DNA from 4 places in the Enterobacter sp. N5-15 genome. Region 1 is predicted to be linked to each of the others. Evidence: predicted binding sites of a transcription regulator. Region 1 holds the regulator's gene; each other region holds the start of a gene.
What was found. The regulator CRP, encoded in region 1, controls carbon source genes, mostly activating them, when cyclic AMP is high. The targets are predictions, from matches to a motif close to ATGTGANNNNNNTCACAT.

Region 1 (7,666 bases):
GATCGACATGGTGATCCCGCTGACCAGACCGAGCACGAACATGGCGGCTGAGAACAGCGCGATGCTGTGGCTCAGCATCAGGCCCGCCACGGCGGCGACCATCAGCACAAAGCCAAAACGCAGCTGGGTTTTCAGCGGGACGATTTCCATCAGCCAGGCATTCAGGAAGATAGAGATCAGGATCCCTGCGTTGAGGAAGGTGAAGGTATTACTCATGCTGGAAACGGGCAGCTGGAAGTAGTCTGCGATATTCCCCATCACCATCCCGGTGACGATCACCAACGCGCCGGTCAGGGCGTAGGAGAAGAAGCTGATCCATGTGAGCTTGATGCGATTGCTGTTAGTCATGTCTGGCCTGTTCAGAAAAAGAAAAGCGCCCAGGGGGCGCTGAGAGCGGGCAGATTTTAGACATTAAAGTGATCTATTCATATCTTTTAAGAGAAATTAGAAGTTCATTACATGGTTTTGTGTGATCGCGATCACACAAAAAGGCGCTAAAGCCAACCGTTTGCGCGGTTACAACTGTTTCAATTTCGTAAAATTAGGTAAAAGGCTGGTCTCCGTTCATACTGCTCTTTAGAATCAAGCCATTCGCTTTTTATACTGCGCTTTGTTAAGGAATTCTCATGCTCAAATCAACACTGGCGGCTGTCGCAGCTGTGTTTGCTCTTTCTGCCGTTTCCCCTGCTGCGCTGGCAGCCAAAGGGGACCCTCACGTTCTGCTGACCACCTCCGCCGGGAACATTGAGCTGGAACTGAATAGCCAGAAAGCTCCGGTTTCTGTGAAAAACTTCCTCGACTATGTGAACAGTGGTTTCTATAACAACACCACCTTCCACCGCGTGATCCCGGGCTTTATGGTGCAGGGCGGCGGCTTCAACGAGCAGATGCAGCAGAAGCAGCCGAACCCGCCTATTAAAAACGAAGCGGACAACGGCCTGCTGAACAAGCGCGGCACCATCTCCATGGCGCGTACCGCGGATAAAGACAGCGCGACCAGCCAGTTCTTCCTCAACGTGGCGGATAACGCCTTCCTCGACCACGGTCAGCGCGACTTCGGCTATGCCGTTTTCGGTAAAATCGTGAAAGGGATGGACGTGGCCGACAAGATTTCTCAGGTGCCTACTCACGACGTCGGTCCGTATCAGAATGTGCCGTCAAAACCGGTGGTTATCCTCTCCGCGAAAGTGCTGCCGTAATCTTCTTAAATACGGGCGATCCTCGCCCGTGTGATTTAGCCCTCCCTGCGAAAGCGCGTTTTGCTGCTTATACTTGTGGCAAACGGACTATTCAGGGAGGCGTTAAGTGAAAAAACTCACCGACAAGCAAAAATCCCGTTTCTGGGAGCAGCAGCGTAACGTCAATTTACAGGCCAGTTGTCTCCTTGAAAAAGGTAATGGTCCCTCAGAACCCCATATTGAGACGCTGGAGCTTGGGCCTTCCGCGCCCGGGTTGCCCCATCTGTGCCTTATTCATCGTCATTTGTACCGCAGCGAGATGAAGCGGGCAGGCGAGCTCCGTACCGACGATATTTTTAAAGGGGATATTCCCTTCTGCCATTTTGAGTACATCGAGAAGATGGGCAACGAGCTGATGGCGGCGCTGGAAAGCGAAAAGTATCTTGTGGGACTTGAGAAAGCGGCGTTTGTTGACCGGGTTAGCCACTATTACTGCGAAATCAACATGCTGCATCCCTTCATGCGCGGCAACGGTATTGCCCAGCGCGTTTTCTTCGAGCAGCTGGCGCTTCACGCGGGCTACGCGCTGGACTGGCGTGATATCGATCCCGAGCAGTGGGTGGCGGCTAACCGAAGTGGCGCAACGGGAGATTTAACCGCGTTAAACGCTATCTTTGCCAAAGTAGTGAGCGAAGCGCGGGAATTTGAGTAGAATAGGGCGGCATTTTTTTCGGGAGCCGCCATGATTCTGCTGATTGATAACTACGATTCCTTCACCTGGAACCTTTACCAGTATTTTTGTGAACTGGGTGCAGAGGTGGTTGTCCGCCGCAACGACGAGATCGATCTCGACGATATCGACACGCTGGCTCCGCAGAAAATCGTGATTTCTCCGGGGCCGTGTACGCCGTCGGAGTCGGGTATTTCTCTGGATGTGATCCAGCACTATGCCGGCAAGCTGCCGATCCTGGGCGTCTGCCTGGGCCATCAGGCGATTGCCCAGGCGTTTGGTGCCACCATCGTGCGCGCCGCCAAAGTGATGCATGGTAAAACCTCTCCGGTCACCCACACCGGCACCGGGGTATTTACAGGGCTCAATAACCCGTTAACCGTGACGCGCTACCATTCTCTGGTCATTGACCCATCGACGCTGCCCGCCTGCTTTGAGGTGACCGCCTGGAGCGATACCCAGGAGATTATGGGGATTCGTCACCGCGAATGGGACCTCGAAGGCGTGCAGTTCCACCCGGAAAGCATCCTCAGCGAACAGGGCCACGCGCTGCTGGCAAATTTCCTCAATCGCTGAATATCTGTTGCCTTGTTGTGATTTTTTATGCATATTTTGTGATTATATTTTCACAATCACTGTGACATAAAATGGATGGTCATGACATGGCAACTGAACAACCAGCAATTACCCGCGCGACATTTGATGAAGTGATCCTGCCGATTTATGCACCGGCTGAATTTATCCCGGTGAAGGGAAAGGGCAGCCGCGTCTGGGATCAGCAGGGTAAAGAGTATGTGGATTTCGCGGGCGGTATTGCGGTCACGGCGCTGGGTCATTGCCATCCCGCGCTGGTGGAGGCGCTGAAAACCCAGGGCGAAACCCTGTGGCACACCAGCAACGTGTTCACCAACGAACCGGCGCTGCGCCTGGGACGTAAGATAATCGATGCCACCTTCGCCGAGCGCGTGCTGTTTATGAACTCCGGCACCGAGGCTAACGAAACCGCTTTTAAGCTGGCGCGCTACTACGCCACCACGCGCCACAGCCCGTACAAAACCAAAATCATCGCCTTCCACAATGCCTTCCACGGACGCTCCTTCTTTACCGTCTCCGTTGGCGGCCAGCCGAAGTATTCCGACGGGTTTGGCCCGAAGCCGGCCGACATCGTCCACGTGCCGTTTAACGATCTGCATGCGGTGAAAGCGGTGATGGACGACCATACCTGCGCGGTGGTGGTCGAGCCAATCCAGGGTGAAGGCGGCGTGACCGCGGCAACCCCGGAATTCCTGCAAGGGCTGCGCGCGCTGTGCGACGAACATCAGGCGCTGCTGGTCTTTGATGAAGTGCAGTGCGGGATGGGGCGTACCGGCGATCTGTTCGCGTATATGCACTACGGCGTGACGCCGGATATTCTGACCAGCGCTAAAGCGCTCGGCGGTGGTTTCCCGGTGAGTGCGGTACTGACGACGCAGGAGATCGCCTCCGCGTTCCACGTCGGCTCTCACGGCTCTACCTACGGCGGTAACCCGCTGGCGAGCGCCGTGGCGGGCGCCGCATTCGACATTATCAACACGCCGGAGGTGTTGAACGCCGTGAGCGCGAAGCGCGAGCTGTTCGTAAAACACCTGCAAAAGATTGATGAGCAGTACGACGTGTTCAGCGAAATCCGCGGGATGGGGCTGTTGATTGGCGCCGAGCTGAAGCCGCAGTACAAGGGCCGCGCGCGTGATTTCCTGCACGCCGCCGCGCACGAAGGGGTGATGGTGCTCAATGCCGGGCCGGACGTGATGCGCTTTGCGCCGTCGCTGGTGGTGGAAGACAGGGATATTGAGGACGGGTTAACCCGCTTTGCCGCGGCGGTCGCGAAGATCGTAAAAGGCTAATACGGCGTCCGCTTTAACACGCGCGTTAACCAAACGCCATGATGCGGACGCTGACGCCATGCCACCGATGAAATGGTGTGCATGGTGTTCAGATGCCCGAGAACGCGCTGCAAATGCTGCTCCAGCGTGCTCATTGGCCCGTGGGTCAACGTCTCCGGCGCTTCCAGAATGTTCGAATCTCCCGACTCACCCGGCGAGTCATACTCCAGACGCTGCTGACAGCGCTGCAGCGCAATTTCACACGACTGCAAATAGCGCTGCGCCAGATCCGGCGTCAGCATCGTGTGCTCGCGCGCCAGCGTGGTCATGGCGTTAATGTGCTCGACGATAAACTGGCTGTGCGTCACCCAGAGCTTCATGTCTGCAAGATAGTGCGAGTTAAAGCCCGGCTCCTGCATCGCCTGGTTGAGTGAGTTAAACAGGGCGTTGTGCGCCTGGTTGACCTTCATTCGCTGATAGGCCAGCGGGGAGGGCTGCGGGTCGTCGCTCAGGATCAGGCGAATGGCCTGCTGGTCGGCTTCCAGGGCATCGTGGGCGTTCTGGCGCAGCAGTCCGCTTTGCCACTGCGGCCACAGCCAGACCATGCCGCCAAAGGCAATCAGACAGCCGATCAGGGTATCAATCAGCCTGGCGACAATAAACTGTTCGCCATTGAGCGTGAGCAGCTGCAGGGTATATACCGCCGTCACCGTAAAGCCCACCATCGCCCAGCCGTAGTTTTTGCGGATAATCAGGTAGCTCACCAGCGTAACCGCCAGCATGCCTGCCAGGGTATAGCCTTCCGGCACGTGGAAGTGCAGCGTCACGCCCGCAATGATCAGCCCGGCCATCGTTCCGCCAGCCCGATGCAGAATACGCACCCGCGTGGCACCGTAGCCGTTCTGGGTGACAAAGAGCACGGTCATTAAGATCCAGTAGGGTTTCGGCAGGTGCAGCGCCATGCCCATCAGGCTGGCGGTACTGAGCATAACGCTAATCCTTGCGGCGTTGCGCAGGGCGGACGATTTAAGAGAAAGATAGCTTTTGAGGGCGGGCAATAGCGGAAGCCGTTTCTGCTTATCCGCCATCAGGTCGCGGGGATAAAGCGGGCGCTGCGTGCGCAACACGCGGGCGATGCGGCTGAAGTGCCAGGCGGCAAACTGGCCGACGGGGTTATCCGGATGCTGACGGGCGATTTTCTCCAGCGCGCCCAGCTGCTTATCCATGTTAAAGCGCGTCGGGTAGCGGTGGTAGAGAATATCGTCGGCCAGCACCCGCAGGCGTGCGGACACGGTTTGCGCGTTCCAGCGGATCACCGCTTCGGCGTGGCTGCGCTCGACCAGCTTTTGCACCTCCTGCGGGTGGTGCAGGCTAACGGAGATATGCTCCTGCAGATCCAATCCGACCTGGAAGGTGCGCAGCAGCCGTTTGTACTCGTGGTTCTTGTTGGCGGCGAGCATATGCAGCTGCTGATAGCACTGGCTAATCAGATCCACCACCTTCTGCTGGCGCGTCAGCAGCGGCGGTAAGGACTTTTCCGGATCGGTATGCTGGGTGAGCAGGGTGTATTTGGCTTCGCAGTAATCCGCAAGCTGCACATAGAGCAGGCTCAGGGATTCACGCAGCGGCTGTTCGCGCCACAGCCAGAACCAGAACCAGTTAAACAGCCCGTACCACAATGTCCCCAGGGCGTAGATCAGCAGCGGCTCCCACACCGGCATATTCCCGGCGAGGCTCAGCGTGAAAATGGCCGCAATCAGCGAGGCGGGAAGCAGGCGGGCGTGCAGCGAACTGATTTCCGCCGTGACGCCGAGGGTCATCGCCAGCACGGTCAGGATCAGCGGCAGCGGGATATCACGAGCCAGTAACAGCTGTACGGCGAGGCTACAGCCCGCAAACAGGCAGCCGCCGATAATCAGGCGTTTGAAAAAGCGCTTATGCGGCGTGTCCAGACCGGCAATGTTGCAGCAGGCGGGCACGAGGGAAAACAGCAGGCCTTGCTGAAGATGTCCGAGGATCAGACCTATGGCCACAGGAAGACACAACACCAGCGTTTGTCGCAGTGCGTAGTTAACTTCCGGGTGATAGATCAGCCTGCGCCACATGGGGAGTAGAGACAAAAACGGCGTGACACCTTGCGATGGCACGCCGTTTAAGCGGAATTAACGCGTTCCGTAGACCACGATGGTTTTACCGTGGGCGGAGATCAGGTTTTGATCTTCCAGCATTTTCAGGATACGGCCCACTGTTTCACGGGAGCAACCGACGATCTGACCAATTTCCTGACGGGTAATTTTAATTTGCATGCCGTCCGGGTGGGTCATAGCGTCTGGCTGTTTCGCCAGGTTCAGCAGGGTTTGTGCGATACGGCCGGTAACGTCCAGGAAGGCGAGGTTACCCACTTTTTCTGACGTGACCTGCAGACGGCGCGCCATCTGGGAAGAAAGACGCATCAGGATGTCAGGGTTAACCTGAATCAGCTGACGGAACTTCTTGTAAGAAATTTCAGCCACTTCACATGCTGTCTTTGCACGAACCCAGGCGCTACGTTCCTGGCCCTCTTCAAACAGGCCCAGTTCACCGATGAAATCGCCCTGGTTCAGATAAGAAAGGATCATCTCTTTCCCTTCTTCATCTTTGATCAGCACTGCCACCGAGCCTTTAACGATGTAATACAACGTTTCCGCTTTTTCACCCTGGTGAATCAGCGTGCTCTTTGATGGGTACTTATGAATGTGGCAATGAGACAAGAACCATTCGAGAGTCGGGTCTGTTTGCGGTTTGCCAAGCACCATGCGCTGTTATCCTCTGTTATAAGCTGTCACCAGAGTCATCAGATGCATCCGGACTCTGGGGTTGCAATCGAATTCTTACCCATACCCTGGGAAGTCGGCTACCGTAACGTTTCGCAGCCAGTAAAGTTTGATGTCCTCTGCATACATGTGTAACGTCAATGTATTACTGTAGCATCCAGAGTGTTTTAGCATAGCTTTCGCCGCGTGTCTCCTGGTGTCTCGCTTCAGCATGATGCAGGTCGCCTTCCATTGCGAGAAATGTAACGCACGCGTAATCTGTCACCAAAAATGCAACGTTGGAGTTTAAGAATATGCAAGCGCGCGTGAAATGGGTTGAAGGTTTAACGTTCCTGGGCGAGTCCGCGTCAGGACACCAGATTTTGATGGACGGTAACTCCGGCGATAAAGCGCCAAGCCCAATGGAAATGGTGCTGATGGCGGCAGGTGGATGCAGCGCAATTGACGTGGTGTCGATTCTGCAAAAAGGTCGTCATGACGTCACGGATTGTGAAGTCAAACTCACGTCAGAACGTCGCGAAGAGGCGCCACGCCTGTTCACCCATATTAACCTGCACTTTGTGGTCACCGGTAAAGAGCTGAAAGACGCGGCGGTCTCGCGTGCGGTGGACCTGTCTGCGGAGAAGTACTGCTCTGTGGCGTTAATGCTGGAGAAAGCGGTAAAAATCACGCATTCGTATGAAGTGATCGAGGCCTAATTATTTGGGCATCGTGCGTGTTGATGCCCTCACCCTAACCCTCTCCCACAGGGAGAGGGAACATGTTCACGCGATCTGCTTCCCTTCCATCAGTCGCTCCACCAGCGGCGTCATGATGAGCTCCATCGCCAGCCCCATTTTTCCGCCCGGCACCACTAACGTATTCATGTGCGAAATAAACGAACCCTGCAGCATGGCCAGCAGCCAGGGGTAATCAATGCCGTCGAGGTTGCGGAAATGGATCACCACAAAGCTCTCATCCAGAGACGGGATACTTTTGGCGGCAAACGGGTTGGAGGTATCCACCGTCGGCACGCGCTGGAAGTTGATATGGGTGCGGGAAAACTGCGGCGTCAGGAAGTTAATGTAATCCTCCATGGAGCGC
Region 2 (7,666 bases), 310 kb from region 1:
TAAACAGACACATCGCTCAGGCGCGACGCCAGCTCAAGCGGCGCGTCCGCTGAAACCTGCCCAGCCAGCACCACGCGGTACAGCCAACCGGTTTTGCCTGCTGTTTGCAGCTGGGCAGACATATCCTGAATGCCGAAATGGTAGTTGAGCTTGAAGCACGGCGAGCGCGGCTGCGTCACCTGAATCAGGGCATCGCCCCAGCGGTAGATATCACCGATAAACACGTTCTTTTCGGTGAGCCCTTCGGTGGAAAGATTCTCGCCAAACGCGGGGGCGACAAAGAGGTCCGCCTGCTCGGGGAACTCGGTTTTCCAGTGCTGATAGTGTTCGCGGGGATAGTGGCACAGCGCGCGCTCGGGCCCGCCGTGGATTTTCTTTTCTGCCTGCTCGTCACCCGCCAATCCAAGGTCGGTTAGCGTCAGCTCGCCGTCGACCTGAATTTTAGCGATGGCGCTCGGGCGGCTGCCGTCGTACTCCCTTACCTTGCCTGTAAACACGTTCACCGGGTAATGCATTGCTGCCTCCATTACGCAGATACAAAAAAAGCGAGTCATAAGACTCGCTTCTCACAGGCGTCAATGCAACCTTATTTTTTAGCGGCGAAACGTGCTGCTGCTTCGTCCCAGTTCACCACGTCCCAGAAGGCTTTGATGTAGTCCGGGCGACGGTTCTGGAATTTCAGGTAGTAAGCGTGTTCCCACACGTCCAGGCCCACGATTGGGAAGCCGGATGCGCCAGAAATTGCTTCACCCATCAGCGGGGAGTCCTGGTTAGCAGTAGACACTACCGCCAGCTTGTCGCCTTTCAGAACCAGCCACGCCCAGCCAGAGCCGAAACGGGTTGCAGCGGCTTTTTCGAATTCCGCTTTGAAGTTGTCAACAGAACCGAAGTCGCGCTCGATAGCCGCTTTCAGGTCGCCCTGCAGGGTGGTACCGGTTTTCAGGCCTTTCCAGAACAGGCTGTGGTTTGCGTGGCCGCCAGCGTTGTTACGCAGAACGGTTTTCTTGTCCGCTGGCAGCTGGTCCAGCTTGGTGATCAGCTCTTCAGCAGACAGGTTAGCGAACTCTGGCAGGCTTTCCAGCGCGGCGTTCGCGTTGTTCACATAGGTCTGGTGGTGTTTAGTGTGATGGATTTCCATCGTCTGCTTGTCGAAATGCGGTTCCAGTGCGTCGTAGGCATACGGCAGGGATGGCAGTGTATAACTCATAATCCTCTCCATTATTGTCGGGCGGCACAGCTGTTAATGCCGCGTAAGCAGTTGGTTCATTATAGTTAATTAAATGATATTGAAAATGATTATCAATGCCGTAGTTTTTATAAGGTTATTCGTTTTTCGATTAATAGCGAAAATGTGCGTCTACTCACGCGGTTAACGTGCTGATTGCCATCCAGAACACATGTGCGGCAACCTTCTGAAGGTCTCCAAACCGCCTAATTTTTACACTCCTCAAGTCGGTGGGAAGCCACTGACGATAAAAACGATGAGGGTGTAAAAATGAATCATGCGATTACGATGGGTATCTTCTGGCATTTGATAGGTGCTGCCAGTGCAGCCTGTTTCTATGCTCCGTTTAAAAAAGTGAAGGGCTGGTCATGGGAAACCATGTGGTCCGTTGGCGGGATCTTCTCCTGGCTGATTTTGCCCTGGACCATTAGCGCCATGCTGCTGCCCGATTTCTGGGGCTACTTCTCCTCCTTCAGCGCCTCCACCCTGCTGCCGGTGTTCCTGTTCGGCGCGATGTGGGGCGTCGGCAACATCAACTATGGCCTCACCATGCGCTATCTCGGCATGTCGATGGGCATTGGTATCGCGATTGGCATCACGCTGATCGTCGGTACCCTGATGACGCCAATTCTCAACGGCAATTTCGACGTACTTATTCATACTCAGGGTGGGCGGATGACGCTCCTGGGCGTGCTGGTGGCGGTCATTGGCGTAGGAATTGTGACTCGCGCGGGGCAGCTGAAAGAGCGCAAGATGGGCATTAAGGCCGAAGATTTTAACCTGAAGAAAGGCCTGCTGCTGGCGGTCATGTGCGGCATCTTCTCGGCGGGCATGTCGTTCGCCATGAACGCCGCCAAACCGATGCACGAAGCGGCCGCCGCGCTGGGCGTCGACCCGCTGTACGTTGCGCTGCCAAGCTATGTCGTGATTATGGGTGGCGGCGCGATGGTTAACCTGGGCTTCTGCTTCATTCGTCTGGCAAAAGTCAAAAACCTGTCGGTAAAAACCGATTTCTCGCTGGCAACATCGCTCATCATCACCAACGTGCTGCTCTCCGCGCTCGGCGGCCTGATGTGGTATTTGCAGTTCTTCTTCTACGCCTGGGGCCACGCCAGCATTCCGGCGCAGTACGACTACATAAGCTGGATGCTGCACATGAGCTTCTACGTGCTTTGCGGCGGGCTGGTAGGGCTGGTGCTGAAAGAGTGGAAGAACGCCGGACGTCGTCCGGTTGGCGTACTGAGCCTCGGCTGCGTGGTGATTATTATCGCTGCCAATATCGTCGGCCTCGGCATGGCAAATTGATTACGACCCTTTTCGACTGCGATGACGCCACTGTACCGGCGTCATCCCCACCTCGCGGTTAAACACCACTGAAAAGTAGTTACTGTCCTCAAAGCCGCAGCACATCGCTACATCGCTGACCATCCATTCCGTATGCTGGAGGAGATATTGTGCATGGCAGATGCGCAGCTGGCGCAGATAGTGGTTCACCGTCATCCCGGTCAGCGTGCGGAACTGCTGGCGCAGCGCGCGCTCGCTGCACTGTTCCTGCTCGCAGAATTTCTCCAGTACAAAGTTTTTATTCAGGCTGCCCGCAAGCCGGGTGATGAGCTTATCCAACAGCGCTTCCTGCGTCGTGGCGGAGGGGTTATCAGTGGCGTAACGGTGGCGCTTCAACGTCATCACCAGCTGGGCGAAAAGCAACTCCGCCAGCTGGTTAGACACCGGGTCGTTTTTCTGGCTCTCCTGCTCCAGTTGAGAAATAACCTGCCGGACCTGAGCCATGCCGTTACTACTTAAGCGCCAGTGCGGAGAACCCTTAGCATTATGAAAGCCTGGAATGTTCGCGGCCCAGTCCACGTTAAGCCTGAGCCTGTCCGGACAGTAAATAACGTTCTGCAGCACCAGGTCGTTAACCGAGGCGTAGGAGTGTTTATCCTCCGCGCGAATATAGAACAGATCGCCGCGCGTAATGCGGTAGGGACGGTCGTTGAGGATGTGCAGGCCGTTACCGCGCCACACCAGCACCAGCTCGCAAAACTCGTGGGTATGTTCGGCAAACACGTCTTGCGGGTAGCGATCGGCCACCGTGACGGCCTGACTCGCGGAGGCATAAAAATCATCTTTGCGAAGAATTAACTGAGCAGCCACACCACGACCTCTACGCCGAATAACCTGACACTATTAGCTTTTTTGCGGAAATAAAACGGTGACTGCCCTCGCGTTACTGAAGCATCGCGTCTTTTCCCTGACGAATATCGCGCGGCGACCAGCTAAATTCCCGGCGAAACAGCGTTGAAAAGTGATTGCTGTCGCCAAAACCGCAGCAGTAGGCAATATCTGTGACGCTTTCGTCGGTATGACGTAAAAGATGACGCGCTTTGATGAGACGCAGACGGTTAAGGTAGCGCTGCGGCGTCAGCCCGGTGTACTGCTTAAGCTGGCGATGCAGGGTGCGCAGCGACAGTGAAAAATCATCCGCCAGCGTTTCCCAGCAGACGTCCTCGGCGAAATGATCTTCCAGCCAGGCCATCAGGTGGTTCAGGCGCGCGTTGTTATCTTCCAGCCCTTCCACCAGGCTGCTGCGGCGCAGCAGCACCAGAAGCTGCATAAACAGCAGTTCGCGCGTGGCAATGGCGTGCGTCTCCTGCCCGTCCTCGCTCTTCTCCATCTGGCCCACCAGCTGACGCACCTGCTGCAGGATGGACTGATTCACCCGCCAGTGCGACGGATAGTGTCCGTCCTGCTCCTGGGGCAACAGCTGATTCAGCCCCGAAAGAAACTGGAACGCGTCCGGGGAACGGTAGAGCACGTTAGTCAGATACAGGTTGTCGGTATGTTCATACAGGTGCCGATCGTGGTCGCGCACGAAGCACACCGTACCGCCGCTGATGGTATAGGGCTGGCCATTGAAGACATGAATACCCGTCCCGCGCTCAACAATCACAATCTCATGAAAATCATGATGATGCTCCGGGAACGCGGCCTGAGGAAGCCGCGGCTCAATCGCGACGGGCGAACCTCCTGAAGGAAAAAAATCCACGCAGTGCAGTACGGTCATAACGGCCCCCACCAATGAAAAATGTTCTCAAAATAGTAATTAAGGCCTCCCGCGCTCACCTTCAATTTTTGGCAGTAAACCTCGCAAAAGCTGTCCATTTTTCAAGAAACAGGGGGAAAGATCGGGAAATGCGGCCAGCGTCACACTGCCTGAGAATCCCGCCGCCGCCGGAAACTGTGAACTCCCTCACATTCACCTTTGCTTTCTTGCCAGCGCGAGATTTGGCCTGTCAGTGGTGAGAAGGTGACTTTTTCTTCCCTTTTTTACACTCACCGCTAATGACTTAAGAAAGGACCCGACCATGACTTTTCGCCATTGTGTGGCTGTCGATTTAGGCGCATCCAGCGGCCGCGTAATGCTCGCGAGCTGGGACCGTGAGCAGCACACGCTTTCGCTTCGCGAAATGCACCGTTTCGCCAACTGCCTGCAAAAGCAGGACGGTTTTGAGGCCTGGGATATCGATGCCCTGGAGGCGGAGATCCGTATCGGACTGAACAACGTCTGCGACGATGGCATTCGCATCGACAGCATCGGCATTGATACCTGGGGCGTGGACTACGTTCTGCTTGATAGCCATGGCGAGCGCGTCGGCTTGCCGGTTTCTTATCGCGACAGCCGCACAGACGGCCTGATGGCGCACGCTATCGCCCAGCTTGGCAAGGACAACATCTACGGGCGCAGCGGCATCCAGTTTCTGCCGTTTAACACGCTTTATCAGCTGCGTGCCCTGGTCGAGCAACAGCCGGAGCTGGTCGCGGACGTGGCCCATGCGCTGCTGATCCCGGACTACCTGAGCTATCGCCTGACCGGCAACATGAACTGGGAATATACCAACGCCACCACCACGCAGCTGGTCAATATCAACTCGGATAGCTGGGATGAACATCTGCTGGCCTGGACGGGGGCATCGCCTTCCTGGTTCGGCACCCCAACCCACCCGGGTAATGTGATCGGTCACTGGATTTGCCCCCAGGGGAACGCAATCCCCGTCGTTGCCGTCGCCAGCCACGATACCGCCAGCGCGGTGATAGCGTCCCCACTTGCGAGTAAAGACGCGGCGTACCTCTCGTCCGGCACCTGGTCGCTGATGGGCTTTGAGAGCAAAACCCCGTACGCCAGCGATGCCGCGATGGCCGCAAACATTACCAACGAAGGCGGTGCCGAAGGGCGCTACCGCGTACTGAAAAACATCATGGGGCTGTGGCTGCTCCAGCGGGTGCTGAAAGAGCAGAACGTTACCGACCTGCCTGCGCTTATCGCCGAAACCGAGAAGCTGAAGGCCTGCACGTTCCTGATCAACCCGAACGATGACCGCTTTATCAACCCGGCGCATATGAGCGCCGAAATCCAGGCCGCCTGCGTTGAGGGCGGGCAGCCGGTGCCGTCCAGCCCTTCCGAACTGGCGCGGTGCATTTTTGACAGCCTCGCCCTGCTGTATGCCGACATCCTCAGCGAGCTGGCGAGTCTTCGCGGAAAACCGTTCAGCCAGCTGCACATCGTGGGCGGCGGCTGCCAGAACCAGCTGCTGAACCAGCTCTGCGCGGATGCCTGCGGCATTACCGTGGTGGCAGGTCCCGTGGAGGCCTCCACGCTCGGCAATATCGGCATCCAGCTGATGACCCTGGACGAACTTTCCAACGTTGACGACTTCCGTTCGGTGGTAGCGGCGAACGCCAGTCTGACCACCTTTACCCCCAATCCCTGCCGTGAAATTGCCCGCTTTCGGGCGCAGTTTCAGCAAAACCGACTGACTAAGGAGCTTTGCGCATGACCACTCAATTAGAACAAGCCTGGGGCCTGGCTAAACAGCGTTTCGCCGCCGTCGGCGTGGATGTCGAAGAGGCGCTGCGCCAGCTCGACCGTCTGCCCGTCTCCATGCACTGCTGGCAGGGCGATGACGTCGCCGGTTTCGAGAACCCAGGCGGTTCCCTGACGGGTGGTATTCAGGCCACGGGTAACTACCCTGGCAAAGCGCGTAACGCGACCGAACTGCGCGCCGACCTGGAGCTGGCGCTGAGCCTGATCCCGGGGCCAAAACGCCTGAACCTGCACGCGATTTATCTCGAATCCGACGAGCCGGTGGCGCGCAACGAAATCAAACCGGAGCACTTTAAGAACTGGGTGGAGTGGGCCAAAGCCAACGGGCTGGGCCTGGACTTTAATCCGTCCTGCTTCTCACATCCGCTGAGCGCGGACGGTTTTACCCTCGCCCACGCGGACGACGACATCCGCCAGTTCTGGATCGACCACGTGAAAGCCAGCCGCCGCGTCTCGGCGTATTTCGGCGAGCAGCTCGGCACGCCGTCGGTGATGAACATCTGGATCCCGGACGGCATGAAGGACATCACCGTCGATCGCCTGGCTCCGCGCCAGCGCCTGCTGGCCGCGCTGGATGAGGCCATCAGCGAGAAGCTGGACCCGGCGCACCACATCGACGCCGTAGAGAGCAAGCTCTTCGGCATTGGCGCCGAGAGCTACACCGTTGGCTCGAACGAGTTCTATATGGGTTACGCCACCAGCCGCCAGACCGCGCTGTGCCTGGATGCTGGCCACTTCCATCCGACCGAGGTGATCTCCGACAAAATCTCCGCCGCCATGCTCTACGTGCCGCGCCTGCTGCTGCACGTCAGCCGTCCGGTGCGCTGGGACAGCGACCACGTGGTGCTGCTGGATGACGAAACCCAGGCGATCGCCAGCGAAATCATCCGTCACGACCTCTTTGACCGCGTGCACATCGGCCTCGACTTCTTCGATGCCTCCATCAACCGCATCGCGGCGTGGGTTATCGGCACCCGCAACATGAAGAAAGCCCTGCTGCGCGCGCTGCTGGAGCCTGTCGCCGCACTAAAACAGCTGGAGGCTAACGGCGACTACACCGCACGTCTGGCGCTGCTGGAAGAGCAGAAATCCCTGCCGTGGCAGGCGGTGTGGGAGATGTACTGCCAGCGTAACGACGCCCCGGCGGGCAGCCAGTGGCTGGACAACGTGCGGGCGTATGAGAAAGACGTTCTCGCCGCTCGTCAGTAAAAACATCGCCCGGCGGCGCGTTGCTTGCCGGGCCTACAGCTAAGCGTAGGCCGGGTAAGCGCAGCGCCACCCGGCATTTTCAAAGGAACCACACAGTATGCAGACCATCACCACTTCCTGGTTCGTCCAGGGCATGATCAAAGCCACCTCCGACGCCTGGCTGAAGGGCTGGGACGAGCGCAACGGCGGCAACCTGACGCTGCGCCTGGACGACGCGGATATCGAACCGTTCGCGGCCGATTTCCACCAGACACCGCGCTATATTGCGCTGAGCCAGCCGATGCCGCTGCTCGCCAACACGCCGTTTATCGTCACCGGTTCCGGCAAGTTCTTCCGCAACGTCCAGCTCA
Region 3 (7,666 bases), 780 kb from region 1:
GCCGCAGCCGATACAGCCATCCAGCTCGTCACGCAGGGCGACCAGCGTATGAATACGTCTGTCCAGCTCTTCACGCCACTGGGACGACAGCTCTTTCCACTCTTTCGGGCTCAGCGTGTGACCTTCCGGCAGCACGCCAAACGCCTCGCCGATCGTGGCCAGGGGAATTCCGATTCGTTGCGCAATTTTGATAATCGCTACGTAGCGGAGCACGTCGCGGGTATAGCGACGCTGGTTGCCACCGTTACGAATACTCTTGATTAACCCTTTGCTTTCATAGAAGTGGAGCGCCGATACCGCCACGCCGCTTCGCTTTGCCACTTCACCGGGGGTTAACAGCGCTTTAATTCGCGGCAATCTCTTTTCCATAAAACCTCTTTACCTCAAGTTAACTTGAGGAATTATACTCCCCCGCAGAGAAAACGACGAATTAACCGAGATAGTTGTATCTACAGAGGGGCAACCTTATGTCGCATCAGCAGATTATTCAGACACTTATTGAATGGATTGATGAACATATCGACCAACCGTTGAACATTGATGTGGTCGCTAAAAAGTCGGGCTATTCGAAATGGTATTTACAGAGAATGTTCCGCACGGTCATGCATCAGACGCTGGGTGAGTACATTCGCCAGCGCAGACTGCTGCTGGCGGCGCAGGCGCTACGCTCAACGCAGCGGCCCATTTTTGATATCGCGATGGATCTTGGCTATGTATCGCAACAAACCTTTTCCCGCGTGTTTCGCCGCGAGTTTGACCGCACGCCGAGCGACTATCGCCACCAGTTGAATTAATCACCCTCAGTGCAAAGGCTGCTGCTGCCAGGTCATAAATTCCTGGGGCGGCATCGCTTTCGCGAAGTGCCATCCCTGACAAAACTGGACGCCGCGCTTCAGCAGCCAGCTTACCTGCTCTGCCGTCTCTACCCCTTCCGCAATGGTTTTCAGCCGCAGGCTTTGCGCCATCTCGATAATATGCTCGGCGATCAGGTGGCTGGTGCTGTTGGTCGTTAAGGTATCGATAAACGATTTATCGATTTTCAGAATATCCACGTTCAGCGAGTAGAGGTTGTGCAGGTTCGAATAACCGGTGCCGAAATCATCGATCGCGACTTCATAACCCGCCTGACGGAAAGCCTGAATCACCGGCGTAGTTTTTGGCACATCGATAAAACCGCGTTCCGTCACTTCTATTTTGATTTGCTGCGCACGGACGGCGTAGTGGCGAGCCTTGTCGGAAATCATGGCGATCAGCCGCGAGGAGTGGAAATCCGTGGCCGACAGGTTAATCGAAATATAGAGATGCGGATGCTCGGCCAGGAAATGGCCCAGATCGTTGAACACCTCTTCAACGACATAGTCCGTAATCCGCTCGCTCATCCCCTCATTTTCCGCCAGCGGAATAAACTCCGCCGGGCTCATCACCTGCCCGTTAAAACCAGGCCAGCGTAACAACGCCTCCGCGCCCACGCACTGGTTGTTCTTGATATCAATAATCGGCTGATAGTGCACGCAAAGCTGTCGTTTGTTCAGCGCCCGGTGCAGCAAGCGCCCCGGCGAATTGAGCTCACGATGGGTGCGGGACCATACCAGCAAAATAATAATGCTGCAGATCATACCCAGCGGCAGCGTCAACGTCGCCTGGTGATAAAGCGTTTCATAAAAGCGTTTATTCGATGTCGACACAATGGCCGCAATAGGTCTTTTAGGGGATGTTACGATCGTATAAAAGCGGTTATCTTTTTGAAATACCGATTCCTTATCCCGAATCATCGAATTTAATAAAGAAACATTGGCTTTCTGGCTGACGGAAAAGAAAGCATTGGTTACCGTGTCGTACACGCCCCAGGAGAGAGAATGATCCGCAGACATGACTTCGCTGTATGAAAGCGGGTTGACGACCACCACATAATTTCCGCGCTGCATATATGTCATTTTATAGCCAGTATAAAATGGGGTATCGCGATAATAATAGATAGCAACGTCAGGTTTACGCGTGTAATTAGCGACAGGAATGGCGTAGGGGTGATCCGGTGTAAAAACGGTCGAACAAAGAAAATTCTGACCTTCAGCGTAAATTAAATCGGCGACAAACAGGCGGCCACGAACAACGTTCAGCATATATTGACGATGTCCCGGCGTGCAAAGCTCACCCTGATATTTTTCAGCCTCGTCCCGGGCCAGCTCAACCTGTTGAATAACCAGTTCTGTTTTGTCTAAAGCCAGTTCAGCAAATGTGCGTAGCTGGGCGCTTGTTTCAGACACGGCTCGTAGCTGGGCAAACCATAGCGCAAGCATCACCGGCAGCATAACTACCATGATGATCCCTACTACCCTGAGCATTTTGCGCCGCGCGCTACGATTCATTTCCCGCCCTATATCCCTGCATGTTGTACGCCTGTAGTAATGAAGGCCGGATGCTTTGTTAAACAGGTGATTACGTTGCATGAATCATGCGAAGTTAGCAACTGACTTTTCGTATTAAAAATCTTAAATTTCGTTATGACGATAATATTTTCCCGTAAGTTAAACTGTAAGTATTCGTTCCGTTTCAATTAAGGAAAATAATTATCCAGCCCGCCGGGGCAGGCGGGAAGATAACACAACAGACGATCGCTGATTAAGCTAAACGTCTGACAGCATGAAAAAAGTACAACTTCATCATGACGTTTTATGCTATTTGCTCTGGGGTATTGTGCTCGTTGATTTATAAATAATCAGACTTCGCACATTATTTTCAGCTTCGGCTGAGAATAACGCCCCACTTATAAAAACCGAATTTGCGGTATTCCCACCTGCCCGATGGGCTTTTCCGGCGCGTTGTGGGTCCATCCCCTCATGCGCCGAAGGCAGAACCAGCCTGCACAATCACCTTTTCCGAGGAATAAAATCCTCTTTTTTGATCGCATAGAGGCTGGCGAATAAATCAACAAACGTGATATAGTTCACACATATTTTGTAACGAGAAACACCGTTTCATTCAGTTCGTCTGTTTTGTAGAGGATGGGGTTTATGGCAACCATTACTACCAGCATGGTTCTCCTGCGCTGGCCTTTGTTGAGTGCGGTACTGATGTTTTTAGCCAGCACGCTGAACATTCAGTTTCGTAAATCTGACTATGCGGCTCTTGCTGTCATCAGCACACTGCTGGGGCTGGGTGCAGCCTGCTGGTTTGCAACGGGTCTGCTTGGCATCACCCTGCTGGATATTGCCGCCGTCTGGGAAAATATTAAAGTGGTGATGGTTGAGGCGATGAGCCACACGCCACCAGACTGGCCGATGGTGATTACCTGATCCCTTACGGACTAAAAAAACCCAGACCATGGTCTGGGTTTTTTGTTTTAAGCACTCGGAAATCAGAACGGAATGTCGTCGTCGAAATCCATTGGTGGTTCGTTAGACGGCGCCGGAGCAGACTGCTGCTGCGGACGTGACTGTGCGCCACCGCTGAACTGGTTGCCGCCCTGCGGCTGCTGAGGCTGACCCCAACCGCCCTGCTGCTGGCTCTGGCCGCCACCTGCCGGTGCACCACCGCCCTGACGGCCACCCAGCATCTGCATGGTGCCGCCCACGTTAACCACAACTTCAGTGGTGTACTTCTCAGCACCGGACTGATCGGTCCATTTGCGGGTACGCAGCTGGCCTTCGATATAGACCTGAGAACCTTTACGCAGATACTCACCGGCCACTTCGGCCAGTTTGCCAAACAGCACAACGCGGTGCCATTCGGTCTGCTCTTTCATCTCACCGGTCGCTTTATCACGCCAGGATTCGGAAGTAGCCAGCGTAATGTTGGCAACTGCGCCACCACTCGGCATGTAGCGTACTTCCGGGTCCTGGCCCAGATTACCGACGAGAATCACCTTGTTTACGCCTCTGCTGGCCATGTTCGTGTCTCCTGAATACGTTTCTTAATAGTGTAAACGCGCGAGTGTACCATTTCCATGCTGCATTTTGATAGCTGCGAGATGGATTCCAGAGTTCTCGTGCGAACACAACATTGTTACACAGCCAATCAGAAAATGCATTCCAATACTGTATATTCAAACAGGTCAAATTGTGTCATAATTAGCCGTTTCTGACAGCCGTTTGTCCTTCAAACAAATCAGGCAATCCGTGTTCCAACCGGGAAAGGTGAATGGATAAGATCGAAGTTCGGGGCGCCCGCACCCACAATCTCAAGAATATCAACCTCATAATCCCTCGCGACAAACTCATTGTCGTGACCGGGCTTTCGGGGTCTGGCAAATCCTCACTGGCTTTCGACACTTTGTATGCCGAAGGACAGCGTCGTTACGTTGAATCACTCTCTGCGTACGCGCGTCAGTTCCTGTCGCTGATGGAAAAACCGGATGTCGACCATATTGAAGGGTTGTCCCCTGCTATCTCTATTGAGCAGAAGTCCACCTCGCATAACCCGCGCTCAACGGTCGGTACCATTACCGAAATTCATGACTACCTGCGTCTGCTGTATGCCCGCGTGGGCGAGCCGCGCTGCCCGGACCACGACGTTCCGCTGGCGGCCCAGACCGTAAGCCAGATGGTGGATAACGTGCTGTCGCAGCCGGAAGGCAAACGCCTGATGCTGCTGGCGCCGATCATCAAAGAGCGAAAAGGCGAACACACCAAAACGCTGGAGAACCTGGCAAGCCAGGGCTATATCCGCGCCCGTATCGACGGCGAGGTGTGTGACCTGTCCGATCCGCCAAAGCTGGAGCTGCAGAAGAAGCACACCATCGAAGTGGTGATTGACCGCTTCAAGGTGCGTGACGATCTCGCCACGCGTCTGGCGGAATCCTTTGAAACGGCGCTGGAACTCTCTGGTGGCACGGCCGTGGTCTCCGACATGGATGACCCAAAAGCGGAAGAGCTGCTCTTCTCCGCCAACTTTGCCTGCCCGATTTGCGGCTACAGCATGCGCGAGCTGGAACCGCGCCTGTTCTCGTTCAACAACCCGGCGGGCGCGTGCCCGACGTGTGACGGCCTGGGCGTACAGCAGTATTTCGACCCGGACCGCGTGATCCAGAACCCGGAGCTGTCGCTGGCGGGCGGCGCCATTCGCGGCTGGGACAAACGTAACTTCTACTACTTCCAGATGCTGAAATCGCTGGCGGAGCACTACAAGTTCGACGTCGAAGCGCCGTGGGCGAGCCTGAGCCCGAACGTGCACAAAGTGATCCTGTTCGGTTCCGGCAAAGAGAACATCGAGTTCAAGTACATGAACGATCGCGGCGATACCTCCGTGCGTCGTCACCCGTTCGAAGGGGTGCTGCACAACATGGAGCGCCGCTACAAAGAGACCGAATCCAGCGCGGTGCGCGAGGAGCTGGCGAAGTTCATCAGCAACCGCTCCTGCGCCACCTGTGAGGGCACACGTCTGCGTCGCGAAGCGCGCCACGTGTTTGTGGAAAACACCGCGCTGCCAACCATCTCAGACATGAGCATCGGCCACGCGATGGACTTCTTCAACAACCTGAAGCTCTCCGGCCAGCGCGCAAAAATTGCCGAAAAAGTGCTGAAAGAGATCGGCGATCGCCTGAAGTTCCTGGTGAACGTCGGCCTGAACTACCTGACGCTTTCCCGCTCGGCGGAAACGCTCTCCGGCGGTGAGGCCCAGCGTATCCGTCTGGCCAGCCAGATTGGCGCGGGCTTAGTCGGCGTGATGTACGTGCTTGATGAGCCGTCCATTGGCCTGCACCAGCGCGACAACGAGCGTCTGCTCGGGACGCTGGTTCACCTGCGCAACCTCGGCAACACGGTGATCGTGGTCGAGCACGACGAAGATGCGATCCGCGCGGCTGACCACGTCATCGACATTGGCCCAGGCGCTGGCGTACACGGCGGTCAGGTGGTCGCGGAAGGCACGCTGAAGGACATCATGGCGGTGCCCGAGTCGCTGACCGGCCAGTTCATGAGCGGCAAGCGCAAGATTGAAGTGCCGAAACAGCGCGTAGCGGCAGATCCGGAAAAAGTGCTGAAGCTGACCGGCGCGCGCGGCAACAACCTGAAAGACGTCACCCTGACGCTGCCGGTTGGCCTGTTTACCTGCATCACCGGCGTATCCGGTTCCGGTAAATCGACGCTGATCAACGATACGCTGTTCCCGATTGCGCAGACGGCGCTGAACGGCGCGACGCTGGCCGAGCCTGCTCCGTACCGCGACATTCAGGGGCTGGAGCATTTCGATAAGGTTATCGACATTGACCAGAGTCCGATTGGCCGTACCCCGCGCTCTAACCCGGCGACCTATACCGGCGTCTTCACGCCAGTACGTGAACTCTTCGCGGGCGTGCCGGAATCACGTTCACGCGGCTATACGCCAGGACGTTTCAGCTTTAACGTGCGCGGCGGCCGCTGCGAAGCGTGCCAGGGCGACGGTGTGATCAAGGTTGAGATGCACTTCCTGCCGGATATCTACGTGCCGTGCGACCAGTGCAAAGGCAAGCGCTATAACCGTGAAACGCTGGAGATTAAGTACAAAGGCAAGACCATCCACGAAGTGCTGGATATGACCATCGAAGAGGCGCGCGAGTTCTTTGACGCCGTCCCTGCGCTGGCGCGTAAGCTTCAGACGCTGATGGACGTGGGCCTGACCTATATTCGTCTGGGACAGTCCGCCACCACGCTGTCCGGCGGTGAAGCGCAGCGCGTGAAGCTGGCGCGTGAGCTGTCAAAACGCGGCACCGGTCAAACGCTCTATATTCTGGACGAGCCGACCACCGGCCTGCACTTTGCCGACATCCAGCAGCTGCTCGAGGTTCTGCATCAGCTCAGAGACCAGGGCAACACTATCGTGGTCATCGAACATAACCTGGACGTGATTAAAACCGCGGACTGGATTGTCGATCTCGGCCCGGAAGGCGGCAGCGGCGGCGGTGAAATTCTCGTCTCCGGTACGCCAGAGACCGTTGCAGAGTGCGAAGCCTCGCACACCGCGCGCTTCCTTAAACCGTTGCTGTAACTGTCACACGGAGAGTTGCTGTCGGGTGGTTTCCGGCAGCAGCTCAACCGCCTGCTGATAGGACGCGTCCACCAGGTAGTAAATCTGCGAGCCAGGAATCGATCCGTCCAGATAGACGGTGCTCCAGTGCGCCTTATTGAGGTGCTTGCTCGGCCTCACGTCATCATGCTGCTGGCGTAGCAAATCCGCCAGTTCAGGGCTGGTTTTCAGCGACGCCGCCGGGCGGCCTTCCACCTCTTTCACCATCGCAAACAGCACATCTCCCACCTTAATCTGCGTGGCTTTCCAGTCGCTGTGGACGCTCTGCTCCGCGCCGGGCTTGCTCATGCAGTACTGAAGTATCTCCGAAATTGTCATCTTTATTCCCCTTGTAGCGTGGCGATAATTTTACGCGAACCACCGTGAATGCGATGCTCTCCCAGCCAGATCCCCTGCCACGTTCCCAACATCAGCCGCCCGTTGTGAATCGGCAGCATCAACGATACGCCCAGCAAAGAGGATTTAATATGCGAAGGCATGTCGTCCGCCCCCTCATAGTCATGCTCATAAGGCGCGTTGTCCGGGACGCTCTTCAGAAAATAGTGCTCCATGTCGGACCGGACGGTGGGATCGCAATTTTCATTAAGCGTGAGAGAGGCGGACGTGTGCTGAAGCAGCAGATGCAGCAAACCCGTTCTGACGCGCGACAGGTCGCGGAGTTGCCCGA
Region 4 (7,666 bases), 2.3 Mb from region 1:
AGCTACAGCCAGGGGCAATATTACCTGGCGAGCTTCGCCAATAAAATCTGGCTCTCCCCGCAGGGCACCGTGGATCTGCACGGCTTTGCCACCAACGGCCTGTACTACAAATCTCTGCTCGACAAGCTGAAGGTCACCACCCACGTCTTCCGCGTCGGCACGTATAAATCAGCCGTCGAGCCGTTTATCCGCGACGATATGTCTCCTGCCGCCCGTGAAGCGGACAGCCGCTGGATTGGCGAGCTGTGGCAGAACTATCTGGGCACCGTTGCCGCCAACCGCCAGATTACGCCCGAGCAGGCGTTCCCGGGCGCAAAGGGCGTGCTGGAAGGCCTGCGTAAGGTTGACGGTGATACCGCGAAATATGCGCTTGATAACAAACTGGTTGATGCCCTGGGCACCAGCGCCGAGATTGAAAAATCCCTGAGCAAGCAGTTTGGCTGGAGCAAAGAGGATAAAAATTACAGCGCCATCAGCATGTATGATTACTCGACGAAAAAGCCGGATGACAGCGGTAATAGCGTCGCGGTGGTGTTTGCCAACGGCGCCATCATGGACGGTCAGGAGACCCCGGGTAACGTGGGCGGAGATACTACCGCGTCACAAATCCGCGATGCTCGCCTGGATCCGAAAGTGAAAGCGATCGTCCTGCGGGTGAACAGCCCTGGCGGCAGCGTCAGCGCCTCCGAGGTGATCCGCGCTGAACTGGCCGCGGCGCGTGCCGCCGGCAAGCCGGTCGTCGTATCCATGGGCGGAATGGCCGCCTCCGGGGGTTATTGGATCTCAACGCCAGCCAACTACATTGTGGCTAACCCAAGCACGCTGACCGGTTCGATTGGCATCTTCGGGGTGATCAACACCGTGGAAAACAGCCTGGATTCCCTGGGCGTGCATACCGATGGGGTTGCTACCTCTCCGCTGGCGGATGTGTCTGTGACCAAATCCCTGCCGCCGGAAGTCTCTGAGATGATGCAGCTCAGCATTGAGAACGGCTATAAACGCTTTATCACCCTGGTAGCGGACTCGCGTAAAAAGACCCCTGAGCAGATCGACCAGATCGCACAGGGCCACGTCTGGACCGGCCAGGATGCGAAGAGCAACGGTCTGGTCGACAGCCTCGGCGACTTCGATGACGCGGTGAAGAAAGCCGCCGAGCTGGCGAAGCTTAAGCAGTGGCATATCGAGTATTACCAGGACGAGCCGTCGTTCTTCGATATGGTCATGGACAGCATGTCCGGCTCGGTACGCGCCATGCTGCCGGAGGCGATGCAGGCTTACCTGCCTGCGCCGGTCGCCACGGCAGCGAAAGCGATGAAGGCGGAAAGCGACAAGCTCGCGGCCTTTAACGATCCACAGAGTCGTTACGCGTTTTGCCTGACCTGCGCTAACGTCCGTTAAAAACCGTCCCCTCTTCCCGCGAAGAGGGGATTTTTTTCTTTTGAAGAACAAGAACTCACTACCATGCAGAAGAAATCGATTTATGTAGCCTACACCGGCGGTACCATCGGTATGCAGCGCTCTGAAAACGGCTATATCCCTGTCTCCGGCCACCTTCAGCGTCAGCTTGCGCTGATGCCAGAATTCCACCGTCCGGAAATGCCTGACTTCACCATCCACGAGTACGAGCCGCTGATGGACTCCTCCGACATGACGCCGGAAGACTGGCAGCACATCGCGGATGACATTAAAGCCCATTACGACCAGTACGACGGCTTCGTGATCCTGCACGGCACCGACACCATGGCGTTTACCGCCTCGGCGCTCTCCTTCATGCTGGAGAACCTGAGCAAGCCGGTTATCGTCACCGGGTCGCAAATCCCGCTGGCGGAGCTGCGCTCGGACGGGCAGATCAACCTGCTGAACTCCCTCTACGTGGCGGCGAATTACCCGATTAACGAAGTGTCGCTGTTCTTTAACAACCGTCTGTATCGCGGCAACCGCACCACCAAAGCACACGCCGACGGTTTTGACGCCTTCGCCTCCCCTAACCTGCAGCCGCTGCTGGAGGCCGGGATTCATATCCGTCGTCTGGGCACGCCGCCTGCGCCGAACACCGCCGGCGAGCTGATTGTGCATCCGATTACTCCACAGCCGATTGGCGTGGTCACTATCTATCCGGGCATCTCTGCCGACGTGGTGCGTAACTTCCTGCGCCAGCCGGTGAAAGCGCTGATTCTGCGCTCCTATGGCGTCGGCAACGCGCCGCAGAACGGCGAATTCCTGAAAGAGCTTCAGGAAGCCAGCGAGCGCGGAATTGTGGTCGTGAACCTGACCCAGTGCATGTCCGGAAAGGTCAACATGGGCGGCTATGCCACCGGTAACGCGCTGGCGCATGCGGGGGTTATCAGCGGCTTCGATATGACCGTTGAGGCAACGCTGACTAAACTTCACTATTTACTGAGTCAGGATCTGGACATTCAGTCCATTCGCAGCGCGATGATGCAAAACCTGCGCGGCGAGCTGACCCCGGACGAATAAGGAGTGCTCATGAAGCAACGCGCCCTGCTACTGGTCGATTTGCAAAATGATTTCTGCGCGGGCGGTGCGCTGGCCGTCGCCGAAGGTGACAGCACCGTTGACGTGGCAAACACGCTGATGGACTGGTGCAAAGCCCGCGGCGAAGCGGTTGTTGCAAGCCAGGACTGGCACCCGGCGAACCACGGCAGCTTTGCCAGCCAGCACGACGTCGAGCCCTTCACTCAGGGGGAACTCGACGGGCTGGCGCAAACCTTCTGGCCGGATCACTGCGTACAGCAGACGGAAGGCGCGGAGCTGCATCCGCTCCTGAATCAGAAAGCCATCGACGCGGTGTTCCATAAAGGTGAAAACCCGGCTATCGACAGCTATAGCGCGTTTTTTGATAACGGGCATCGCCAGAAAACGGCGCTGGACGCGTGGTTACGTCATCACGAAATTACGGAGCTGATTGTGCTGGGCCTGGCGACGGACTACTGCGTGAAGTTTACCGTGCTGGATGCGCTCCAGTTAGGTTATACCGTCAGCGTCATCACCGACGGCTGCCGCGGGGTGAACATTCACCCGCAGGACAGCGCTCAGGCGTTTATGGATATGGCTGCGGAAGGCGCGACGCTGTATACGCTCGAAGACTGGCTGGAGACGCAGGCGTAAGCCTTTTTAGCCGGGTGGCGCTGACGCTTACCCGGCCTACCTTTCCCCGTAGGCCGGGTAAGGCGCAGCCGCCACCCGGCAAAACAACCCACTCCGTTATCCCATAAAGTGAACTCCCTCGCATCCTCAGCGAAGCGGCAATGCTATTCTCGTTAGGCTATTTTTTCGCCACGTCTTTTCTGTGGCGTGGTCGTTTTGTTTAGTCAAAGAGGAACTTGTATGAAACGTTTGCCCTTGCTGGCAGCATTACCCTTGCTTTGCGCGTCAGTTGCCTCCGCCAGTACCCTCATGTCCGTGGGCTATTTTAACGGGGGTGGCGATGTCACCGCCGGACCGGGTGGCGATATCAATAAATTAGACGTTCGTCAGATCACCCACCTGAACTACTCGTTTGGTCTGGTCTATAACGACGAAAAAGACGAAACCAACGCTGCGCTAAAAGATCCGGCGAAACTGCATCAGATCTGGCTATCGCCAAAAGTCGCCGCCGATCTGGCCCTCATCCCGACCCTGCGTAAGCAAAACCCGAACCTCAAAGTGCTGCTTTCTGTTGGCGGCTGGGGCGCACGTGGCTTCTCTGGCGCAGCGGCAACCAAAGAGACGCGCGCGGTGTTTATCCGCTCCGCGCAGGAGATTGTCGACAAATACGGCCTGGACGGGATCGATCTCGACTGGGAGTATCCGGTCAACGGCGCCTGGGGTCTGGTCGCAAGCCAGCCCGCCGACCGGGATAACTTCACCGCCCTGCTGAAAGAGATGCGTACGGCGTTCGGGCATAAAAAGCTGGTGACCATTGCGGTAGGCGCGAATGCGGAAAGTCCGAAAAGCTGGGTGGATATCAAAGCCATCGCGCCCCTGCTCGACTACATCAACCTGATGACCTACGACATGGCGTACGGTACGCAATACTTCAATGCCAACCTGTATGACTCCAGCGCCTGGCCGACGGTGGCAGCCGCAGACAAATACAGCGTGGATTTTGTGGTGAATAACTATCTGGCCGCCGGGCTGAAGCCGCAGCAGATGAACCTCGGGATTGGTTTCTATGGCCGCGTGCCGAAACGCGCCGTAGAGCCGGGGATCGACTGGACGAAACCGGATGCGCAAAAAAATCCGGTTACCCAGCCCTACTTTGGGCCTCAGGAGATCGGGTTGTTCAAGTCACTCGGCTATGACCTGACCAAAGATACCTACGTGAAGTACAACGATATCGTGAAGAAGCTGTTGAACGATCCGCAGAAGCGCTTTACCGAGCACTGGGACGACCAGGCGAAAGTGCCGTGGCTCTCGGTGAAGGGTGCCGATGGCAACGCGCTGTTTGCGATTTCGTATGAGAACCCGCGTTCCGTTGCGATCAAAGCGGACTACATCAAAGAGAAAGGTCTCGCCGGAGCCATGTTCTGGGAGTACGGGGCCGATGACAACAATCAGTTAGCGAAACAGCTGGCGGAGTCGCTCGGGATCCCGCATAAGTAGTAAGACAATTAAGCCCTCTCCCCGTGGGAGAGGGCATCAACCCGCACCGTTATTGCATTTTCATCGTCGCAATCGGCTTCGGCGTAATGCCGAAGTCTTCTTTCAGCTCGCGCTTGCTCTTCATCACCATCTGGCCCTGGGTGTCGATAGTCATGTGCTGCGCGTCGGTGTTATTGCGCGCCTGCCACAGCATCACCAGCTGCAGGCTGTTCTCTTTTTGCTCCGGCGTCAGCGCGACGCCATCCGGCCATTTTCCCAGCTCTACGGCGGTCACCAGACGCTGATAAATCTCCGGCGTCATACCGCTAATCATGTCATCAATATTCACAATCGCGCCCTTTTAAAGGAATAATTTGCTGAATCGTTTTTTCAACCCTTCACCTGGTCGCCGTTTTCGTCGTCAGTGAAGCTCATTGAGGCTGAGTTCACGCAAAAACGCTCGCCCGTGGGCTGAGGGCCATCCGGGAAGACGTGCCCAAGGTGCGCATCGCAGTTGCCGCAGCGAATTTCCGTGCGCACCATGCCATGCGACGAGTCGGTCAGGTAGCGGATTGCCTCATCGCTCACCGGCTCGTAGAAACTCGGCCAGCCGCAGCCAGAATCAAATTTCGTTTGTGAGTTAAACAGCGGCGCATCACAGACCAGGCAGTGGTAGACGCCGTCTCGCTTGTTATGCAGCAAACGCCCGGTGAACGGCGGTTCCGTCCCGTGATTCTGCGTCACGTAAAACTGCATTTCTGTGAGGTTTTTTTTCAAATCTTCAGGGTTACGTTGGTTCGACATATGCTTACATCTCGCTGTAGAAACAGACATCTTTTAACCCGGATTCTAACAAAACATTAACACCCTTGCGTGCACTTTTGATCTAAACTTATGTGTCGCGAAAAGGCGGTCAGGCAATTGTGATCATGCTCACATTTTTATCCTGCGGGGACTTTAAAATCCCGGGCGCAGCCCCCATTTGGTTGCAAGCTCAAAGGGAAAGTGAGGCGAGTCAGTCGCACAAACGTTAGTCACAGGATTGATTTGTCGCAATGATTGACACGATTCCGCTTGACGCTGCGTAAGGTTTTTGTAATTTTACAGGCAACCTTTTATTCACTAACAAATAGCTGGTGGAATATATGACTATCAAAGTAGGTATCAACGGTTTTGGCCGTATCGGCCGTATTGTTTTCCGTGCTGCTCAGAAACGTTCTGACATCGAAATCGTTGGTATCAACGATCTCCTGGACGCTGAATACATGGCGTACATGCTGAAGTACGACTCAACTCACGGTCGTTTCGACGGCACCGTTGAAGTGAAAGACGGCCACCTGGTTGTTAATGGCAAAACCATCCGCGTTACTGCTGAAAAAGACCCAGCTAACCTGAAATGGAACGAAATCGGTGTTGACGTTGTTGCTGAAGCAACCGGTATCTTCCTGACCGACGAAACTGCACGTAAACACATTACTGCGGGTGCGAAGAAAGTTGTTCTGACTGGTCCTTCCAAAGACAACACCCCAATGTTCGTTCGTGGTGCAAACTTCGAAACTTACGCTGGCCAGGATATCGTGTCTAACGCATCCTGCACCACCAACTGCCTGGCACCGCTGGCTAAAGTTATCAACGACAACTTCGGTATCGTTGAAGGTCTGATGACTACCGTTCACGCAACCACCGCTACTCAGAAAACCGTTGATGGCCCGTCTCACAAAGACTGGCGCGGCGGCCGTGGCGCGGCTCAGAACATCATCCCATCCTCTACCGGTGCTGCTAAAGCTGTAGGTAAAGTACTGCCAGAACTGAATGGCAAACTGACTGGTATGGCGTTCCGCGTTCCAACTCCTAACGTATCCGTTGTTGACCTGACCGTTCGTCTGGAAAAAGCTGCTTCTTATGAAGAAATTAAGAAAGCAATCAAAGCTGCTTCCGAAGGCGCAATGAAAGGCGTTCTGGGCTACACCGAAGACGACGTTGTATCTACCGATTTCAACGGCGAAATCTGCACTTCAGTATTCGATGCTAAAGCAGGTATCGCACTGAACGACAACTTCGTTAAACTGGTATCCTGGTACGACAACGAAACCGGCTACTCTAACAAAGTACTGGACCTGATCGCTCACATCTCCAAATAAGTTGAGATGAGTGCTTGATCTAAAAAGGCGACTTCGGTCGCCTTTTTTTATTGGTTTAAATTGTTGTTTAATATCATTTTTATCATCTCCATAAACCGCATACTGCCCACTATCATAGTGAATATCACTCACTCCCCTCATAAAAATGGGTATAAAAACCTTTCCCCCATTTCTGCCTTATGATTTTATGTCTCTGGGAGAAAGATTGTCATTTGAGGGAGTATATAAAATGGACAGCGCGAAAATATTAGCAAAAAGAATGCTGAAAAGCCTTAATGCGGACGACTCCGGATTTTTGGTTTCAATTGCTCATGGCATGCTCTCCTTCCCCGTCAGCATGTATTATCTAGGCTATGATTTCCTGGATACAACCCATCGTCATTCTAACTTTGATGATCGGGTTCGAATGGCGAACATGCTCAAACGAGGTATGTCACTCAATCAGGAGGCTCAAAAGATAGTAAATGTCGTTGTCAGAGAGTTCATGTCAAAAGTTAATATGGATGATGTTCAGGGGATTGCGCAAAATTTTACTGGCGTAATGGCTGGTAAATTTATATTTGCAGAGTTAACCGGAATAAAACTAGGTGCGGCGATATCCTCACAGATAATGGTTTCCTTTGCTTCTGGAGTGGTACTCGGAAGTGTTCTCACCATTGGTGCCGAGACCTCCAGGGCCATCTACACAGCCCGCAAACTTGAAAACCAGAACCCCGCTCTTTACTACCGACTTAAAGGGATGGGTGATTTGGATCTTCTTTACTTCCTTGTTGAAGATAAATTGAAACCTTTCATTGACGCTTGCAGTATGGCAGATGTTAACAAGCAAGAATTTAATGAGATGTGCAAATATTTTTTCGGTGGATTATGAACGTACAAGACTCTATCAGATTTATAGCATCCCGAATCTTGCGTGGATTAGGGATGGGGATTGCTTCTGC

Region 2: a site for CRP is predicted at 4,418-4,435, ahead of rhaS (HTH-type transcriptional activator RhaS). Genes of this name have one in related genera too.
Region 3: a site for CRP is predicted at 2,933-2,950, ahead of AC2TE5_RS01685 (YjcB family protein). Genes of this name have one in related genera too.
Region 4: a site for CRP is predicted at 5,506-5,523, ahead of msrB (peptide-methionine (R)-S-oxide reductase MsrB). Genes of this name have one in related genera too.

The regions. Positions count from the first base shown of each region.
Region 1 is NZ_CM170150.1:4,445,886-4,453,551, reverse strand. It holds gene tsgA (MFS transporter TsgA) at 1-348, opposite strand, end outside; gene ppiA (peptidylprolyl isomerase A) at 627-1,199, shown strand; gene AC2TE5_RS21150 (putative adenosine monophosphate-protein transferase Fic) at 1,306-1,890, shown strand; gene pabA (aminodeoxychorismate synthase component 2) at 1,921-2,484, shown strand; gene argD (bifunctional acetylornithine/succinyldiaminopimelate transaminase) at 2,571-3,791, shown strand; gene AC2TE5_RS21135 (YccS/YhfK family putative transporter) at 3,788-5,875, opposite strand; gene crp (cAMP-activated global transcriptional regulator CRP) at 5,933-6,565, opposite strand; gene AC2TE5_RS21125 (OsmC family protein) at 6,877-7,281, shown strand; gene AC2TE5_RS21120 (phosphoribulokinase) at 7,348-7,666, opposite strand, start outside.
Region 2 is NZ_CM170150.1:4,755,239-4,762,904, forward strand. It holds gene yiiM (6-hydroxyaminopurine reductase) at 1-515, opposite strand, end outside; gene sodA (superoxide dismutase [Mn]) at 587-1,207, opposite strand; gene rhaT (L-rhamnose/proton symporter RhaT) at 1,496-2,530, shown strand; gene rhaR (HTH-type transcriptional activator RhaR) at 2,531-3,379, opposite strand; gene rhaS (HTH-type transcriptional activator RhaS) at 3,453-4,289, opposite strand; gene rhaB (rhamnulokinase) at 4,591-6,060, shown strand; gene rhaA (L-rhamnose isomerase) at 6,057-7,316, shown strand; gene rhaD (rhamnulose-1-phosphate aldolase) at 7,414-7,666, shown strand, end outside.
Region 3 is NZ_CM170150.1:355,455-363,120, reverse strand. It holds gene soxR (redox-sensitive transcriptional activator SoxR) at 1-369, opposite strand, end outside; gene soxS (superoxide response transcriptional regulator SoxS) at 468-794, shown strand; gene AC2TE5_RS01690 (EAL domain-containing protein) at 801-2,366, opposite strand; gene AC2TE5_RS01685 (YjcB family protein) at 3,012-3,293, shown strand; gene ssb1 (single-stranded DNA-binding protein SSB1) at 3,356-3,886, opposite strand; gene uvrA (excinuclease ABC subunit UvrA) at 4,138-6,960, shown strand; gene AC2TE5_RS01670 (MmcQ/YjbR family DNA-binding protein) at 6,964-7,317, opposite strand; gene AC2TE5_RS01665 (secondary thiamine-phosphate synthase enzyme YjbQ) at 7,320-7,666, opposite strand, start outside.
Region 4 is NZ_CM170150.1:1,891,861-1,899,526, reverse strand. It holds gene sppA (signal peptide peptidase SppA) at 1-1,398, shown strand, start outside; gene ansA (asparaginase) at 1,462-2,478, shown strand; gene pncA (bifunctional nicotinamidase/pyrazinamidase) at 2,488-3,129, shown strand; gene chiD (chitinase ChiD) at 3,349-4,605, shown strand; gene AC2TE5_RS08985 (YeaC family protein) at 4,655-4,918, opposite strand; gene msrB (peptide-methionine (R)-S-oxide reductase MsrB) at 4,975-5,388, opposite strand; gene gapA (glyceraldehyde-3-phosphate dehydrogenase) at 5,730-6,725, shown strand; gene AC2TE5_RS08970 (hypothetical protein) at 6,955-7,596, shown strand.